Regions from separate parts of the Priestia sp. USM5 genome, predicted to be linked through region 2. Evidence: a T-box and tRNA genes for the amino acid it is inferred to sense, from the RefSeq annotation. Region 2 holds a T-box; the other holds one or more tRNA genes.
What was found. The T-box of region 2 lies ahead of tyrS (tyrosine--tRNA ligase). A T-box ahead of a tRNA ligase gene usually reads a tRNA of that ligase, here a tRNA-Tyr.
Positions count from the first base shown of each region.

Region 1 (9,651 bases), on a different contig from region 2:
TCTTCGGAGAGTTTGATCCTGGCTCAGGATGAACGCTGGCGGCGTGCCTAATACATGCAAGTCGAGCGAACTGATTAGAAGCTTGCTTCTATGACGTTAGCGGCGGACGGGTGAGTAACACGTGGGCAACCTGCCTGTAAGACTGGGATAACTTCGGGAAACCGAAGCTAATACCGGATAGGATCTTCTCCTTCATGGGAGATGATTGAAAGATGGTTTCGGCTATCACTTACAGATGGGCCCGCGGTGCATTAGCTAGTTGGTGAGGTAACGGCTCACCAAGGCAACGATGCATAGCCGACCTGAGAGGGTGATCGGCCACACTGGGACTGAGACACGGCCCAGACTCCTACGGGAGGCAGCAGTAGGGAATCTTCCGCAATGGACGAAAGTCTGACGGAGCAACGCCGCGTGAGTGATGAAGGCTTTCGGGTCGTAAAACTCTGTTGTTAGGGAAGAACAAGTACGAGAGTAACTGCTCGTACCTTGACGGTACCTAACCAGAAAGCCACGGCTAACTACGTGCCAGCAGCCGCGGTAATACGTAGGTGGCAAGCGTTATCCGGAATTATTGGGCGTAAAGCGCGCGCAGGCGGTTTCTTAAGTCTGATGTGAAAGCCCACGGCTCAACCGTGGAGGGTCATTGGAAACTGGGGAACTTGAGTGCAGAAGAGAAAAGCGGAATTCCACGTGTAGCGGTGAAATGCGTAGAGATGTGGAGGAACACCAGTGGCGAAGGCGGCTTTTTGGTCTGTAACTGACGCTGAGGCGCGAAAGCGTGGGGAGCAAACAGGATTAGATACCCTGGTAGTCCACGCCGTAAACGATGAGTGCTAAGTGTTAGAGGGTTTCCGCCCTTTAGTGCTGCAGCTAACGCATTAAGCACTCCGCCTGGGGAGTACGGTCGCAAGACTGAAACTCAAAGGAATTGACGGGGGCCCGCACAAGCGGTGGAGCATGTGGTTTAATTCGAAGCAACGCGAAGAACCTTACCAGGTCTTGACATCCTCTGACAACTCTAGAGATAGAGCGTTCCCCTTCGGGGGACAGAGTGACAGGTGGTGCATGGTTGTCGTCAGCTCGTGTCGTGAGATGTTGGGTTAAGTCCCGCAACGAGCGCAACCCTTGATCTTAGTTGCCAGCATTTAGTTGGGCACTCTAAGGTGACTGCCGGTGACAAACCGGAGGAAGGTGGGGATGACGTCAAATCATCATGCCCCTTATGACCTGGGCTACACACGTGCTACAATGGATGGTACAAAGGGCTGCAAGACCGCGAGGTCAAGCCAATCCCATAAAACCATTCTCAGTTCGGATTGTAGGCTGCAACTCGCCTACATGAAGCTGGAATCGCTAGTAATCGCGGATCAGCATGCCGCGGTGAATACGTTCCCGGGCCTTGTACACACCGCCCGTCACACCACGAGAGTTTGTAACACCCGAAGTCGGTGGAGTAACCGTAAGGAGCTAGCCGCCTAAGGTGGGACAGATGATTGGGGTGAAGTCGTAACAAGGTAGCCGTATCGGAAGGTGCGGCTGGATCACCTCCTTTCTAAGGATTTTTACATGACGTACGTTTCGACACTTTGTTCAGTTTTGAGAGTTCAATCTCTCAATTATAGAAAGCATACTACTTTCTTCTTATTAGATAAGAAGAATTTTGGTTGCGATTGTTCTTTGAAAACTAGATAACAGTAATTGCTGAGGAAAAGTGAAACTTTTCTTTAATCAAACCAATAAATAACACAACAATATGTTGTACCATTTATTCGCTAATGGTTAAGTTAGAAAGGGCGCACGGTGAATGCCTTGGCACTAGGAGCCGATGAAGGACGGGACTAACACCGATATGCTTCGGGGAGCTGTAAGTGAGCTTTGATCCGGAGATTTCCGAATGGGGAAACCCACTGTTCGTAATGGAACAGTATCTTTATCTGAATACATAGGATATTGAAGGCAGACCCGGGGAACTGAAACATCTAAGTACCCGGAGGAAGAGAAAGCAAATGCGATTTCCTGAGTAGCGGCGAGCGAAACGGAATTAGCCCAAACCAAGAGGCTTGCCTCTTGGGGTTGTAGGACACTCTATACGGAGTTACAAAGGAACGAAGTAAATGAAGCGACCTGGAAAGGTCCGTCGAAGAAGGTAACAACCCTGTAGTTGAAACTTCGTTCCCTCTTGAGTGGATCCTGAGTACGGCGGAACACGTGAAATTCCGTCGGAAGCTGGGAGGACCATCTCCCAAGGCTAAATACTACCTAGTGACCGATAGTGAACCAGTACCGTGAGGGAAAGGTGAAAAGCACCCCGGAAGGGGAGTGAAAGAGATCCTGAAACCGTGTGCCTACAAGTAGTCAGAGCCCGTTAACGGGTGATGGCGTGCCTTTTGTAGAATGAACCGGCGAGTTACGATCCCATGCAAGGTTAAGCTGATAAGGCGGAGCCGTAGCGAAAGCGAGTCTGAATAGGGCGTTTAGTATGTGGTTGTAGACCCGAAACCAGGTGATCTACCCATGTCCAGGGTGAAGTTCAGGTAACACTGAATGGAGGCCCGAACCCACGCACGTTGAAAAGTGCGGGGATGAGGTGTGGGTAGCGGAGAAATTCCAATCGAACCTGGAGATAGCTGGTTCTCTCCGAAATAGCTTTAGGGCTAGCCTCATGTTGTGAGAGTCTTGGAGGTAGAGCACTGATTGGACTAGGGGCCCCCAACGGGTTACCGAATTCAGTCAAACTCCGAATGCCAAAGACTTATCCATGGGAGTCAGACTGCGAGTGATAAGATCCGTAGTCAAAAGGGAAACAGCCCAGACCACCAGCTAAGGTCCCCAAGTATACGTTAAGTGGAAAAGGATGTGGAGTTGCTTAGACAACCAGGATGTTGGCTTAGAAGCAGCCACCATTTAAAGAGTGCGTAATAGCTCACTGGTCGAGTGACTCTGCGCCGAAAATGTACCGGGGCTAAACGTATCACCGAAGCTGTGGATTGACATCTTTGATGTCAGTGGTAGGAGAGCGTTCTAAGTGCAGCGAAGTCAGACCGTAAGGACTGGTGGAGCGCTTAGAAGTGAGAATGCCGGTATGAGTAGCGAAAGACAAGTGAGAATCTTGTCCACCGAATGCCTAAGGTTTCCTGAGGAAGGCTCGTCCGCTCAGGGTTAGTCGGGACCTAAGCCGAGGCTGAAAAGCGTAGGCGATGGCCAACAGGTTGATATTCCTGTACCACCTCCCCGCCGTTTGAGTAATGGGGGGACGCAGTAGGATAGGGTAAGCGCGCTGCTGGATATGCGCGTTCAAGCAGTTAGGCTGATGAGTAGGCAAATCCGCTCATCATGAAGGCTGAGCTGTGATGACGAGGGAATTATAGTACCGAAGTTCCTGATTCCACACTGCCAAGAAAAGCCTCTAGCGAGGCGGGAGGTGCCCGTACCGCAAACCGACACAGGTAGGCGAGGAGAGAATCCTAAGGTGATCGAGAGAACTCTCGTTAAGGAACTCGGCAAAATGACCCCGTAACTTCGGGAGAAGGGGTGCTCTGGTAGGGTGTATAGCCCGAGAGAGCCGCAGTGAATAGGCCCAGGCGACTGTTTAGCAAAAACACAGGTCTCTGCGAAGCCGCAAGGCGAAGTATAGGGGCTGACGCCTGCCCGGTGCTGGAAGGTTAAGAGGAGGGGTTATCCTTTGGGAGAAGCTCTGAATCGAAGCCCCAGTAAACGGCGGCCGTAACTATAACGGTCCTAAGGTAGCGAAATTCCTTGTCGGGTAAGTTCCGACCCGCACGAAAGGCGTAACGATCTGGGCACTGTCTCAACGAGAGACTCGGTGAAATTATAGTACCTGTGAAGATGCAGGTTACCCGCGACAGGACGGAAAGACCCCGTGGAGCTTTACTGTAGCCTGATATTGAATTTTGGTACAGCTTGTACAGGATAGGTAGGAGCCTGAGAAGCCGGAGCGCTAGCTTCGGTGGAGGCGTCGGTGGGATACTACCCTGGCTGTATTGAAATTCTAACCCGCGGCCCTGATCGGGCCGGGAGACAGTGTCAGGTGGGCAGTTTGACTGGGGCGGTCGCCTCCTAAAATGTAACGGAGGCGCCCAAAGGTTCCCTCAGAATGGTTGGAAATCATTCGTAGAGTGTAAAGGCACAAGGGAGCTTGACTGCGAGACCTACAAGTCGAGCAGGGACGAAAGTCGGGCTTAGTGATCCGGTGGTTCCGCATGGAAGGGCCATCGCTCAACGGATAAAAGCTACCCCGGGGATAACAGGCTTATCTCCCCCAAGAGTCCACATCGACGGGGAGGTTTGGCACCTCGATGTCGGCTCATCGCATCCTGGGGCTGTAGTCGGTCCCAAGGGTTGGGCTGTTCGCCCATTAAAGCGGTACGCGAGCTGGGTTCAGAACGTCGTGAGACAGTTCGGTCCCTATCCGTCGTGGGCGTAGGAAATTTGAGAGGAGCTGTCCTTAGTACGAGAGGACCGGGATGGACACACCGCTGGTGTACCAGTTGTCTTGCCAAAGGCATCGCTGGGTAGCTATGTGTGGACGGGATAAGTGCTGAAAGCATCTAAGCATGAAGCCCCCCTCAAGATGAGATTTCCCATAGCGCAAGCTAGTAAGATCCCTGAAAGATGATCAGGTTGATAGGTCAGAGGTGGAAGCGTGGCGACATGTGTAGCTGACTGATACTAATCGATCGAGGACTTAACCAAACTTTTAAAAGCGTAAGCTTTACTCAGCAAACTGTTATCTAGTTTTGAGAGAACAATCTCTTGTCTGGTGGCGATAGCGAAGAGGTCACACCCGTTCCCATACCGAACACGGAAGTTAAGCTCTTTAGCGCCAATGGTAGTTGGGACTTTGTCCCTGTGAGAGTAGGACGTTGCCAGGCAATAAATAAGACCCCTTATGAGTCTCTTGTAAAAGAGCATAGGGGTTTTTTATTTGAAATATTCTATCATAAGTAATGAAAATAACGCTTATTAACGCGCTTATATAGATTTTTTTGGAGGATTAGCTCAGCTGGGAGAGCACCTGCCTTACAAGCAGGGGGTCGGCGGTTCGATCCCGTCATCCTCCACCACCGTGCCGGTGTAGCTCAACTGGTAGAGCAACTGACTTGTAATCAGTAGGTTGGGGGTTCAAGTCCTCTTGCCGGCACCATTTATATCGGAGGGGTAGCGAAGTGGCTAAACGCGGCGGACTGTAAATCCGCTCCTTCGGGTTCGGCAGTTCGAATCTGCCCCCCTCCACCATCTCTTTATTGGGCTATCGCCAAGCGGTAAGGCAACGGATTTTGATTCCGTCATGCGTTGGTTCGAATCCAGCTAGCCCAGCCATAGAGAGCCATTAGCTCAGTTGGTAGAGCATCTGACTTTTAATCAGAGGGTCGAAGGTTCGAGTCCTTCATGGCTCACCAGTTATATTCACACGCGGGTGTGGCGGAATTGGCAGACGCGCTAGACTTAGGATCTAGTGTCTTATGACGTGGGGGTTCAAGTCCCTTCACCCGCATCTTAAATTAAATAAATGTGCGGAAGTAGTTCAGTGGTAGAACACCACCTTGCCAAGGTGGGGGTCGCGAGTTCGAACCTCGTCTTCCGCTCCATATATATTGGCGGCATAGCCAAGTGGTAAGGCCAAGGTCTGCAAAACCTTTATCACCGGTTCAAATCCGGTTGCCGCCTCCACGTATAAAAGTCCTGCCGGGGTGGTGGAATTGGCAGACACACAGGACTTAAAATCCTGCGGTAGGTGACTACCGTGCCGGTTCAAGTCCGGCCCTCGGCACCATTTTAATAAGCGCCCGTAGCTCAATTGGATAGAGCGTTTGACTACGGATCAAAAGGTTAGGGGTTCGACTCCTCTCGGGCGCGCCATGAACGGGAAGTAGCTCAGCTTGGTAGAGCACTTGGTTTGGGACCAAGGGGTCGCAGGTTCGAATCCTGTCTTCCCGACCAGAAGTATCATGGGGCCTTAGCTCAGCTGGGAGAGCGCCTGCCTTGCACGCAGGAGGTCAGCGGTTCGATCCCGCTAGGCTCCACCATGCAATATACGGAGGAATACCCAAGTCCGGCTGAAGGGATCGGTCTTGAAAACCGACAGGGGTGTCAAAGCCCGCGGGGGTTCGAATCCCTCTTCCTCCTCCATTTTCTATTTTGGTCCCGTGGTGTAGCGGTTAACATGCCTGCCTGTCACGCAGGAGATCGCGGGTTCGATTCCCGTCGGGACCGCCATTTTTAAAAATAAGCGGGTGTAGTTTAATGGTAAAACCTCAGCCTTCCAAGCTGATGTCGTGAGTTCGATTCTCATCACCCGCTCCAAATAATGGGCCTATAGCTCAGCTGGTTAGAGCGCACGCCTGATAAGCGTGAGGTCGGTGGTTCGAGTCCACTTAGGCCCACCATATTCCACAGTAGCTCAGTGGTAGAGCTATCGGCTGTTAACCGATCGGTCGTAGGTTCGAGTCCTACCTGTGGAGCCATATTGGCCCGTTGGTCAAGCGGTTAAGACACCGCCCTTTCACGGCGGTAACACGGGTTCGAATCCCGTACGGGTCATCTTAAAAGCAGTTTGCATATGCAAACTGCTTTTTTATTTGTAGGAGATAAATTATTGATTTTAATTAATATAGAATTTATATCGTTTCATAGCAAAAATGTTAATTAGAAAATTTTTTGATATTAGAGTAACAAATACGAAGTATATTCTTATACTCAGATTCTTCTATACCCAATGTTTACATACTTATTTCCAATTTAAACAACAACTTTTTCTGGAACACTCTACAAAAAAGAACCCTTGTGGCAGTAAGGGTTTCAAGTGATTCATAAAGGTGATCTCTCCACATCTGTGTAAACAAAGAGTCTATAAAAAGTGCATCTTATATATATATGTTTGTCTTCATAGATATACTAAAAATGCTCAACGATTCTGATACTTATCTAAAATTGAATTGATTGCCTTCTTTTTATTTCTAGGTAGTGGTTTCTTATGAGAAGCCTTAGGCAATTTCAACTTAGATTCATAACCTGTTTCTATGGTAGATAACTCCTCTTTTACCTTCTGCTGTGCTTCAATTTTTTCTTCAATAGTTTTTAATCGGGTAGAATAATAAGGCATTCCTGATAAAATTGTTGTTACCTTTGCATGATCACTTTCATAGGTTCCTTCAAATAGATGGGTTGGCTCTCCCCCCTTAAAGGAACTAAATAGTTGGGCTGAATCTATCGTAAATAAGTCTAGTGGACCTTCATATATAATTCCTGCTTTTGGTATAGTTTGCATTTCAAGTGGTGCAAAGATTGAGTTTTCCCATGATTTCTTAATTACTTCTGTAATACCCTCATTTCTAATATCTGCTTGCCCTTCATCTAATTTTGTTATTTCTGCAGATGAAATGGCAGAAATTCCTTTTGTTGAAAAAATTGTACGTAAGTCTTTCTTATCTAAAACACCATGCTTAGAGTGTCTATCCGTATATTTAGGAAGAGTACTAATTAAGTTCACAAATGTTTCGTTTGTTTCTTTAAAGATTCTAGCTTTTCCTGCATTCGGATTTTTCTTTTTCACCTGCTCGTTATCAATAGGTAATACACAAAGGTCCTGAGGTGAAAGCTCTTCAGTAACATACAGTGCATTGACTTGATGAACCAATGCTTCTGTAGTATCGGGTAAGATAGGAACTGCTACAATTGCTTTGTCATCCATTTCCTGAGCAAGAAGATCCACAAGCATCGGTCCAATACCACCACCAGAGCCACCACCTGCAGAAAAACAAACCATAATAATTTCAGTACTAGGTGTTGAAAAGTTCTCTTTAATAAACTTCAGTGCCAGTTCCCAGTTTTTATCGACCATAAGATTAATAGCTTCATCTCGATTTTTTCCTACTCCTTCGCTACCTATAAGCCTTAGACGCTCTTCTACAAAATCTAATGACTCCAAATCACGTTCTGAAAAGTTCAATGCAACAGCATTAATACCATTTTCAAATGCTAAATCAGCTATATTCCCACCTGCAGCACCAATTCCTACAATACCTATCATATTTCCTTAACCCCCTCATTTTCTTCTCCTTGAAGTATGGCCTGTTGTACAGCTTGTTGACCGTATTCTGTTAGATACAATTTATGTTCTTTTCCTCCAGTAACAGTTCCTATGAAATGGATAGCTTCAAGCTTGTTGAGTGTCTTACGAAAGTTAGCTGTTGAATATTCAAACTCATCTGCAATACTACTTTTCTTTATCGCTTTAAACACAGCGTTTGCTTCATTCTGAAATAACCATCCCAGAATGCTAACATCTTCAATAGTCAGTTTCCTCATTACCTCCTCAAAGTAGTCACTCATATAGATACTCCTTTCTCTAAAATGTACGTCATAGATATTTAAGTAGTTTATTAGCTTTTTTTGTCATTCAGATACTTTCGATGGTTTTTTCTATGCAATAAAAGTTCATGTGAATCTATATAAACTCACTGATTTTCATTGCGCATCAAGTATCACTGAGTAACAATATCGCTACATCACTATCCATATGTATATTAGAAAATCCTTATGACACATTTCCCAGTTTTGCATCGGAATTGTATACTTTGAATTATTTATGACAGAACTAAAAGAATAAATAACTGTTAAAAGTCATATTAAAAAAGAGCATACACTTGTTGGAAACCAACGGGTGTATGCTCTTTTTTTACTTATAACACTCATTATAGTAGCTAACTTTACATAGCAATAAAATACAAGTTTCTAGAGTACTGAAACTTGTATTGAACGGCCAATAACTTCCATTATAATCTAGAAATCATGAGGGAATATTTAAAATACAGCTGAAATCAAATAGAAAGTAAATTAATCTATCAAAAGGATTAATTTACTTTCTAAAGTCCTAATAATGAGAAGATAATTTATTAAACTTTTTTATTTCATCGTATAGATAAAGACAAGCCCGTTTTTATTGGCTTGTCTTGTTAAAGTTGAACGTTTCTTATTTCATTTTATAATTTTTGTACAGCATATAGTAACAATTCTTCAATGCTTCGTTTACCTAATTCTTTCGCTTTTTGCTGCAATTCTTCTTTTAAATCGCTTGTTACTTTGACTCGTACCACTTCCAAATCGCTATCAATATAAATGCCACGGCTACGCTTGTTAATTTTACCTGAGACAAGAACAGACTCTAATAACTCCATAAGTTCGTGTGAGGATTCGGTCAGTAATATAGGTTTGATTTCAATTAAAAATTGCTCTTTCTCTTCTTGTGGCGTAATCCTCATATTGGTCGGGCTTAGGTATTGATAAAATAAATCCATGAGCTTATAAAGATGTGATTTTGCATAAGCTGTTTGCTTAAAGGTAAACGTAGCATAGCCTTCTTTGGTAATCATTTTTTTCGACTCAATGGTATAGGCTGCTTCAAAGCCTCGGTCAATTAATTCCTCTAATGTTAACTCCTCATGTTGTTCTGTAATAGCCATAATCGGATCTTCTACGGAGATGATACGGGCAAGTTGCTCTTTTTCCTCGTCTTTCTTTACAAAAAGTTGAAATAAAGCAATATTTTGTTCGGCATGATAAAAATGACGCTTACTCGGTTTACGACCGATTTCATGCGTGCGCTTAAATACTTCTAACTCTTCTTCATGG
Region 1 is NZ_JBSGKN010000007.1:63,649-73,299, forward strand. It holds rRNA gene ACWATA_RS28140 (16S ribosomal RNA) at 1-1,552, shown strand; rRNA gene ACWATA_RS28145 (23S ribosomal RNA) at 1,778-4,713, shown strand; rRNA gene rrf (5S ribosomal RNA) at 4,777-4,892, shown strand; tRNA gene ACWATA_RS28155 (tRNA-Val) at 5,009-5,084, shown strand; tRNA gene ACWATA_RS28160 (tRNA-Thr) at 5,089-5,164, shown strand; tRNA gene ACWATA_RS28165 (tRNA-Tyr) at 5,173-5,256, shown strand; tRNA gene ACWATA_RS28170 (tRNA-Gln) at 5,266-5,340, shown strand; tRNA gene ACWATA_RS28175 (tRNA-Lys) at 5,345-5,420, shown strand; tRNA gene ACWATA_RS28180 (tRNA-Leu) at 5,434-5,515, shown strand; tRNA gene ACWATA_RS28185 (tRNA-Gly) at 5,535-5,609, shown strand; tRNA gene ACWATA_RS28190 (tRNA-Cys) at 5,618-5,691, shown strand; tRNA gene ACWATA_RS28195 (tRNA-Leu) at 5,706-5,794, shown strand; tRNA gene ACWATA_RS28200 (tRNA-Arg) at 5,804-5,880, shown strand; tRNA gene ACWATA_RS28205 (tRNA-Pro) at 5,885-5,961, shown strand; tRNA gene ACWATA_RS28210 (tRNA-Ala) at 5,972-6,047, shown strand; tRNA gene ACWATA_RS28215 (tRNA-Ser) at 6,058-6,150, shown strand; tRNA gene ACWATA_RS28220 (tRNA-Asp) at 6,162-6,237, shown strand; tRNA gene ACWATA_RS28225 (tRNA-Gly) at 6,251-6,324, shown strand; tRNA gene ACWATA_RS28230 (tRNA-Ile) at 6,331-6,407, shown strand; tRNA gene ACWATA_RS28235 (tRNA-Asn) at 6,411-6,485, shown strand; tRNA gene ACWATA_RS28240 (tRNA-Glu) at 6,490-6,561, shown strand; gene ACWATA_RS28245 (FtsZ/tubulin family protein) at 6,926-8,050, opposite strand; gene ACWATA_RS28250 (hypothetical protein) at 8,047-8,352, opposite strand; gene ACWATA_RS28255 (helix-turn-helix domain-containing protein) at 9,003-9,651, opposite strand, start outside.
Region 1: it has a tRNA-Tyr gene. The T-box ahead of tyrS (tyrosine--tRNA ligase) is inferred to sense a tRNA for this amino acid. The anticodon was not compared.

Region 2 (9,651 bases):
TTGAATCACTCTTTCAACGAGTCGCGCTTCCTCTAACATTGCCTCTGTTTCATCAAATGTATCTTGAACAAAACCAACAGCATCTTCAAGTAAAGATTGAACAGCTTGAATATTAAGCGGTTTTTCTTTCAGCTTAGCGGTTACTTCATTTAAGATATGAACCGTTTTTTCAAGCTGCACTTTATATTCTTCAGGAACACCGGGAAGGTTGCTTTTTTGAATAAGGCGTCGTGCTTCAATCAACTGAGCTTTCAGTTCTTCTATTTTGTCCTTAGCTGAGAGCTCATCTTTGCGAAGAGCTTGTAGCATATCGCTATAGGATTCCTGAGATTCTTTTAATTGATTAAGCTGTTTGGAAACGTCTTCGAGTTCTTCTTGGATCACACTGTAGGCTAAATTGTGCTCCGCTACCTTGTCCGAAATATTATAGTACAAGTTAGTTAATCGTTTTAGTTCGCGATCCATTTTGTAATATACGTCTAAATCGCGCTCTTTAAAATGATAGCTCTGCTGTACAAATAGCGTTTCTTCACGAAGTTCACGGTTTCGTTCTTGAAGCATACGAAGGAAGTTAGATACCGTATGAGATTCACGGTTCATTTTATGATAGGAGAAAACCTCATGCTCAAGTGAGTCATATAACTGCTCTAAGCGTTCGTTAACATCATCTAGTTTTGTAATCGCTTCTTCCACATATAATTCTTCAATATCTGCAATAATTTCAGCAGTTTCTTGTTTTAAAAGCTCTACCGTTTCTTCTACTTGCAGATGATCTAACACATATCCCTGCTCACTCATTTCGCGGAACCCGTCAAGCAGCTCATTGAATTGAACAGGAAGAGTGGTCTGACACTCAACTAACACTTTCGGAATTTGTTCTAAATACGAATCAATAGCTGTTAAATCAGTTTTTAATTGAAGAACAATCTCACGTGCTTGAAGATAGTTTCCGTTAATCGTCTCTTCCTCGTATTTTTTAAACTGCTCTTTAGATGTATTAATTGCGTATTCTAACGTTTTTTCAGCATTTCCATAGGAATACCGATGTGCGAGCAATTTTTTCTTCACATGGCGGTGAAGCTGATTTAATTCCTCAATATCATATCGATTATCTTGTTCGCTACCAATTAAATTTTGAAGTTCAGTAAGTATGTTTTCAATATCTATCTTGGTTTGTTCTAAGGCTTGATCAATATGTATAGATAACTGCTTCGCTTTTTTAAATCGGTATTTATCTGCTGCTTCTTCCGTTTCAAACAGTTCTTTATCAATTTTGGGGAGATTAGTTGATATAATTTCATCCCACTGCTCACGCCAACGTTCAAATAGCTCTTCAGTTTGACCTGTCATGTTCAATTCTTTTACTTTTGAAATTTCCTCTGCAACTGGCGTATTTGCTAATTCGACTTTGATCGTTTCCAGGCGATCAATTTCTTGATAAATCTTTTTACGTGAAAACATTCCGTACACAACTAATCCGATAATGAGTATGATTAGTGCTATAATGAATTCCATACTAAGCCCCCTTACAGTGCGTTCTACATGACAAGTTTCTTATTTATAAAAAGGGTGAATTTAATCCTTTAAATTTTTTTGCGTCAATGTTTTTATGATACCATGTAAAGCCCAACTTTTGAGCAAAAAATTAAATTTTTTTATACAAAATATTGGCATGGAGTCACTTTGTGTCGTTACAATGGAAAAAGAAGAAAAAAGGAGGCATTTTTTATGAAAGTTGACAAACATATTCATACTCCATTTTGCCCACACGGTTCGCCTGATTCATTGCAACAATATGTTGAACAGGCGATTTCCCTGAACTTTGGCGAGATTTCGTTTACAGAGCATGCTCCGTTACCAAAAAGCTTCATTGATCCGACGCCTGATCGAGACAGCGGAATGGCTCCTGACAAACTTGATCGCTACATTCAAAACGTACAGCAAGTAAAAAAAGAATTTGAGCGCGATATTCGTATTAATATCGGATTGGAAGTTGACTTTATTGAAGGATTTGAACACGAAACAACAGAGTTCTTAAACGAATATGGTCCTTATCTCGATGACAGCATCCTTTCGGTTCACTTCTTAAAATATGAAGAAGAATATGACTGCCTGGATTTTAGCGCTGACGTATTTGCACATATTGTACAGAAATTCGGCAGCGTAAGCAAAGTATATGATAAGTATTACAATACGGTATTACGCTCTGTACAGGCCAATTTAGGCGTTTATAAGCCCAAGCGCATTGGTCATATGACACTCGTACATAAATTTCAAACTCGCTTTCCATATGAAGACACACTTTCCCCTATTATTTTATCAATACTCGATGAAATAAAAATGAAAGATCTGACGTTGGATTATAATGGTGCAGGGTTGTTTAAACCTTTGTGCAAGGAAGCGTATCCAGCTCCCTTTGTCGTAAAGGCAGCCCAACAGAAAAAAATCCCTCTCGTATATGGGTCAGACGCCCACTGTGCGAAGGATTTAGGCCAAGGCTATGGAGAGCTCCATTTAGGATAATTGAACGCGCAGTTTGTTTGTCCGTTCATATGGCAAACATACCGTTGTATGCACCCATTGCTCAAGCTCAATCGCATATTGCTGAACAAAATACGGTTCGTGAGGCAATATATGAAGAACTTCACTTAGATACTGAGGATGAAGATAAGGCATAGAGAGCATGCCCTTAAGCTCAATGATTGTAAAGGAAACGTGCAACTTTCGAAACTCCTTTTCTTTCATCCCTCTTTCAAGGATTGTTTTTAAGTAGTATTTTTCCTTGGTTAAATACGTAGTCATAACTTCTCGAATTAAAATCGTGTCAAGAGAGATTTCTCTATATACAAGCCGGGCAATATGCCTATTTTCGTGCTGGTAATGTAAGATAGCTCGAATCATTACGATCATACTTTCTGTTGAAGACAGCTTTTTCATTTCTTGAAATGCTTGCTCCAACACCCCAATATAACCTTCAAAATAAGAAATCACTAAACTTTCAAGCAATCCTTCTTTGCTATGAAAATAATATGAAATATTCGCTACGTTCACTTTCGCTTTTCCTGCAATCTCGCGCACCGACGTACCATCAAAACCTTTTACGTTAAAAAGAGAAACGGCCGCATCAATAATTTTCTCTTTCGTTTTTGACTGTACAGCCATCTATCTACACCTCATTTCGATTTATTTTTACAAAACACATATGATTGCAAAATTGTGTAGAAATCGTTACAGTATTTAAAAAGGATTTTAGTAGCCTCTCTACATAATTCGTGATAGGCTTTTTAGTTCCTGTAATCTTTTATCGACAAAGTAGCGTTAAAACTGACGTTTCCTGATAAAAATTCATTAAATCTTATGTTGAATGGAGGAGAATACATTGTTTAATGTCGAAAACTACAGCGGCTCAAAACAAAAGGATTATGAATTAGTAATTAAGCAATTACGCGCCTTATTAGAAGGAGAAAGCAATACGATTGCTAATCTAGCAAATGCTTCAGCTTTGCTAAATCAATTTTTAAATGAAGTAAACTGGGTAGGTTTTTATTTAATGGAAGACGGGGAGTTAGTGCTTGGACCTTTCCAGGGACTGCCGGCTTGCGTTCGTATTCCACTTGGAAAAGGCGTATGCGGTACAGCAGCTCAAAATCAAAAAACAGAGCGAATTGAAGATGTTCACGCCTTCCCTGGCCACATTGCATGTGATGCCGCTTCTCAATCTGAAATCGTTGTACCAATTGTAAAAGACGGTCAGCTTTTAGGTGTTCTTGATATTGACAGTCCAATCAAAAATCGCTTTGATGAAATCGATCAACAGTATCTTGAAGAATTCGTCAAAGAACTCACTTCTTTTCTTTAAATATGAATAAGCAAAAAAACCGCTGCAAATCAGCGGTTTTTGCTTATTAAACAAACGTTTGATTAGCCATCACCACCGTTTCCTTACGTTCTTTCTTCTCTTTTCATACTTCAAATGAATATATCCTTTCTTTTACAATCTTTTAATCTTCAATCTTCCTTGACTTTATACGAGGAAACACCTATAATACTCGTTGTGTGAAATATTGCAGCTTATACAATCTTCTTTATGTTTTTTCATTTTGTTCCTCATTAAAAGGTTGTTTTACAGAAGTAGCAATTCTTTTAAAAAGATGGTGTATCGTGTAACTCTCTGCTGCTAGAGCGATGGTACATGAAAACAAAATGAGCATATCGCTAGAATGTGTCTGTTTTTGTTTTGCATAAAATAAAAACACAAACAAGGAGGAGTCATCATGGCTCGTTATACAGGTCCAAGTTGGAAAATCTCTCGTCGCTTAGGTCTTTCTCTAAGTGGTACAGGTAAAGAATTAGAAAAACGCCCTTACGCTCCAGGTCCACACGGCCCAGGTCAACGTAAGAAAATTTCTGAGTACGGTTTACAATTACAAGAAAAGCAAAAATTACGCCACATGTATGGTGTAACTGAGCGTCAATTCCGTAACTTATTCGTTGCTGCTGGTAAATTAACTGGTAAGCACGGTGAGAACTTCATGATTCTTTTAGAAGCTCGTCTTGATAACTTAGTATACCGTATGGGTCTTGCACGCACTCGTCGTCAAGCTCGTCAATTAGTTAACCACGGTCACGTTTTAGTTGACGGTAAACGCGTTGACATCCCATCTTACCGTGTACAACCTGGTCAAGTGATCGGTGTTCGCGAAAAATCTCGCAACCTTTCAATCGTGAAAGAAGCGCTTGAAGTTAACAACTTCGTACCAGACTACTTAACAGTAGACGCTGAGAAATTAGAAGGTACATTCACTCGCTTACCTGAGCGTTCTGAATTATCTGCTGAAATCAACGAAGCACTAATCGTAGAGTTCTACTCTCGTTAATAGTAAAAAGCCGTTCCCTATGGAGCGGCTTTTTTACTGTCTTTATACAAAAAAAGGCCTTTCGGCCTTTTTTTATGCGTATTGAATAAGCGTATATTTTTTCTTGCCTCGACGAATTACTGTAAATTGACCTTCAATACGGTCTTCTGCTCCTACTGTTTTTTGCAAATCTTGCTCACGCTCACCGTTTAAGTAAATCGCACCGTTTGAAATATCTTCACGCGCTTGACGTTTAGAAGGAGAGATTTTACTTTCTACAAGTAAATCGATTAAACCAATATCTTCACCTGTATGCGTGTAAGAAGGAACATCCTTGAATCCTTGCTTAATTTCTTCTGCTGTTAACTCTGAAATACTTCCGTTAAATAAAGCTTGCGAAATACGAATGGCTTGCTCAAGAGCTTCTTCACCGTGTACAAGCGTAGTCATCGCCGCTGCTAGTGCTTTTTGTGCTTCGCGTTTTTCAGGCGCTTCTTTTGCAGATGCTGCTAATTCATTAATTTCTTCATGTGATAAGAATGTAAAGTATTTTAAATATTTTATAACATCACGATCATCTGTATTAATCCAGAACTGGTAGAATTCATACGGACTTGTTTTTTCAGCGTCTAACCAAATTGCTCCGCCTTCTGTTTTACCGAACTTCGTGCCGTCTGCTTTTGTTACAAGCGGAACTGTTAATCCAAATGCTTTTGCATCTTCTTCTGATTTACGAATTAATTCTAAGCCAGCTGTAATATTTCCCCATTGGTCGCTGCCGCCAATTTGAAGCTTACAGTTATACGTTTGGTATAAGTTCAAGAAATCATATGATTGTAAAATCATGTAGCTGAATTCCGTAAATGAGATGCCTGATTCGATACGAGATTGAACAGAATCCTTTGCCATCATGTAGTTAATACCAAAGTTTTTACCGATATCTCGTAGGAATGTAATAACATCTAACGTGCCAATCCAGTCATAGTTATTCGCAATAACCGCTGCATTTTCACCTTCTTCAAAATCTAAGAAGCGTGAAAGCTGACCTTTAATACGCTCACTAAACATAGCAACCGTTTCTTTTTCATTTAACGTACGCTCTGCTTTTTTACCGCTTGGATCTCCAATAAGACCCGTACCTCCACCAACTAATGCAATCGGTTGGTGTCCAGCTTGTTGAAAGCGACGCAAAATTAAAACAGGAAGCATGTGGCCGATGTGAAGGCTGTCGGCTGTTGGATCGAATCCACAGTACAAACGAACAGACTCTTTACTCAAAAGTTCATTTAAACCTTTTTCATCCGTTTGTTGATTAATGAGCCCTCGAAACTCAAGATCTTGTAAAATATCCATGTTATATTCTCTCCTTTATCTAATTGCTCGTTACAATTTGTTGAACAACATAAAAAACGCCCCTTCTTAAAAAAGAAGGGACGAAAATATCGCGGTACCACCCTATTTGGAAATAAATTATTTCCCACTTAAATGATGTAACGGTCTACCCGTCTTTTGCTACTGTAAGTTCACAAAAGATGCTCAAGGACGTATTTCATATTTGTCTATGTACTGATTTTCAGCAACCATCAGCTCTCTTAAACAGGGAGACAAGTATTACTTCTTCCTATCACTGCAGTTTATTTTATTTAAAAGTTTACACCCCACAATTATGAATGATTTCATTTTAAAATTCAAGTCCAAAAAAAAGTTCAAACAGCTGGCTGTTTGAACTTTATAAAAATCACTTATTTTCCCTACAAAGATTGAAACGTTTACTCCTTAGTCTTCCATCGTCGACAAATCGCCCGTTGGCAAATCTAATTCCCACGCTTTTAAAACGCGACGCATAATTTTACCGCTTCGTGTTTTAGGTAGCTTATCTTTAAACTCGATTTCACGTGGAGCTGCATGAGCAGCTAACCCTTTTTTCACAAATTGACGAATATCTTCAATCAGTTCATCTGAAGATTCATACCCATCTCTAAGTGCGATAAACGCTTTAATAATTTCCCCACGCACAGGATCAGGCTTACCAATGACACCCGCTTCTGCTACAGCAGGGTGTTCAACAAGCTTACTTTCTACTTCAAATGGACCAACTCGTTCTCCTGCGGTCATAATAACGTCATCAATTCGGCCTTGGAACCAAAAATAACCGTCTTCATCCATATACGCGGAATCACCTGATACGTACCAGTCGCCTGGCATAAAGTATGACTCATACTTTTCCTTGTTGTTCCAAATTGCATGCATCATAGATGGCCAGCCTTTTTTAATTGCTAAGTTACCCATTCGATAAGGTGGAAGCTCTTGTCCTTGATCGTCAACGATTGCTGCTTGTACACCCGGAATAGGTTTTCCCATAGATCCTGGTTTAATTTTCATAGACGGGTAATTACAAATCGTCTGACCTCCAGTTTCAGTCATCCACCACGTGTCATGAATACGTTTTTGGAAAACCTTCATTCCCCAGCGTACCACTTCAGGATTTAATGGTTCTCCCACGCTTAATACATGTCTCAGGCTGCTTAAATCATAGCGTTTAACTAAGTCATCGCCAGCACCCATTAGCATACGAAATGCTGTAGGCGCACTGTACCAAACCGTTACGCCAAAATCTTCAAGTGCTTGATACCATGCATCTGGACTAAAGCGTCCTCCTACAATCACATTTGTTGCTCCAGCAAGCCAAGGACCAAAAATTCCGTAGGAAGTTCCCGTTACCCAACCCGGATCTGCTGTACACCAATACACATCGTCATCTTTTAAGTCGAGCACCCACTTAGCAGTTTGATAATGCTGAAGCATTGCATTATGAACGTGAAGCACCCCTTTTGGTTTTCCAGTTGAACCTGATGTATAATGAAGCAGCATACCATCTGTTCTATCTACCCACTCAATCTCCACCTCTTTATTCGCCGCTTCTAATCGCTTCAGAAAATCTAGTTGAATGCCTTCTTCTGCTACATTTTCCCCTACAAGGAGAATGTGTTTTAAAGCTGGCAAATCCTTCACCGGAACGCGGCTCAGCAGTTCAGGCGTTGTAATTAACACTTTTGCATCACTGTCTTGCAAACGATCTTTTACTGCACCTTCCATGAATGCTTCAAACAAAGGCCCAACAATAGCGCCAAGCTTCACCGCCCCTAACAATGCAAAATAAAGTTCCGGAGAGCGAGGCATAAAGATAAACACACGATCTCCCTTCTCTACGTCTGCTTGTTTTAGCACGTTTGCGGCTTTGTTTGACCATTCTTTCATTTCTTTGAATGTATATTTTTCATTGCGCTGCGCATCTCGATAATAAAGCGCAACTTTATTTTTACGCGTAGAGTTTGCGTGCTTATCAATTGCTTCATAAGCTGCATTTAATTTACCTGTTTCATGCCATGAAAATTCCTTCTCCACTTGTGACCAGTCAAAGGTTTGATACGTTTTATCGTAGTCCTGTAAGTTGTATACCCCTTCAATTACAGGAAGCGCTTCCACCTTCATCACAAACTCCCCCTTATGTATAAAATTTACAAACCTATTATATAACAAAAATAGACTTTTCACAATTTTATAAAAATTATTTGTCGGAATTGGGATAATAGTCTCCCTTGTTATATGACAACCTTTGTTATATAAGTGTCGAATTAACAAGAATCTCTTTTAATTTCCTATTCTATGTTTTTGAAAAAACTCCTTTTCTTTTATTTAATTTTTTGAAAACGCTTTAATGTAGAGTTTTTTTTGTATTATAATACAGATAAGACTGCTTGAAGGTGGTGATTCATGTGAAACATTCCCAAACATACAATATGAAAGAACTAAAAACAGCGGTTGGAGCAATTGTTATTGAAGGACCTGTCTCCTCACAAACCTTGCAACAACTTGATTTTCATGAGCAACTAACGGCCTTTCGTCCACCTGAACAGCAAAAAGAAGCATTGATCGAGATTGCCAACTTGCCTGAAGGTAGAATCATTATTGCTCGTCATCATCATACAATCATTGGTTATGTCACCTTTTTATATCCCGATCCTCTAGAACGATGGTCGGAAGGAAATATGGAGAATTTAATCGAATTAGGAGCTATAGAGGTAGCTGCCCCGTTTCGCAGCTACGCTGTTGGAAAAAACTTGCTTATCGTATCTATGATGGATGATGCAATGGAAGATTATATTGTCATTACGACAGAATACTACTGGCATTGGGATTTAAAAGGAACAGGGCTAAATGTGTGGGATTACCGCAAAATTATGGAGAAAATGATGAATAAAGGCGGACTGACGTGGTTTGCCACAGATGATCCGGAGATTAGCTCCCACCCTGCTAATTGTTTGATGGTAAGAATCGGGAGCAGAGTCCCTCAAGAAAGCATACAAGAATTTGATAGCCTGCGCTTTCGAAATCGCTTTATGTATTGAGCTGACCTTTAAGAAAAGGAGCTGTGTCTGATGATTGTTGAAGAGATGATGAAAACCGATCTCGTTACCTTAACCCCCGACCATACGATTGCTGAAGCTATGAAACTTTTAGATACACATAAGATTAGACATATTCCTATCGTTAATGACCTTCATCACGTAGTTGGCATCATTTCTGATCGAGACGTAAGAGATGCAAGTCCATCTATTTTAGATAATACTTATACATCTGCTCTTCTATCCGAACCCGTGCGGATGATTATGAAAACAGAAGTCATTACAGCTCACCCTCTTGATTTTGTTGAAGAAATTGCAAGCATTTTTTATGAACACCAAATCGGTTGTATTCCCGTCACAAAAAACAAGCGGTTAGTAGGAGTTGTTAC
Region 2 is NZ_JBSGKN010000001.1:87,685-97,335, reverse strand. It holds gene ezrA (septation ring formation regulator EzrA) at 1-1,515, opposite strand, end outside; gene hisJ (histidinol-phosphatase HisJ) at 1,729-2,523, shown strand; gene refZ (forespore capture DNA-binding protein RefZ) at 2,515-3,162, opposite strand; gene ACWATA_RS00510 (GAF domain-containing protein) at 3,380-3,859, shown strand; gene rpsD (30S ribosomal protein S4) at 4,275-4,877, shown strand; gene tyrS (tyrosine--tRNA ligase) at 4,950-6,209, opposite strand; T-box leader at 6,283-6,493, opposite strand; gene acsA (acetate--CoA ligase) at 6,633-8,348, opposite strand; gene ACWATA_RS00490 (hypothetical protein) at 8,633-9,265, shown strand; gene ACWATA_RS00485 (acetoin utilization AcuB family protein) at 9,296-9,651, shown strand, end outside.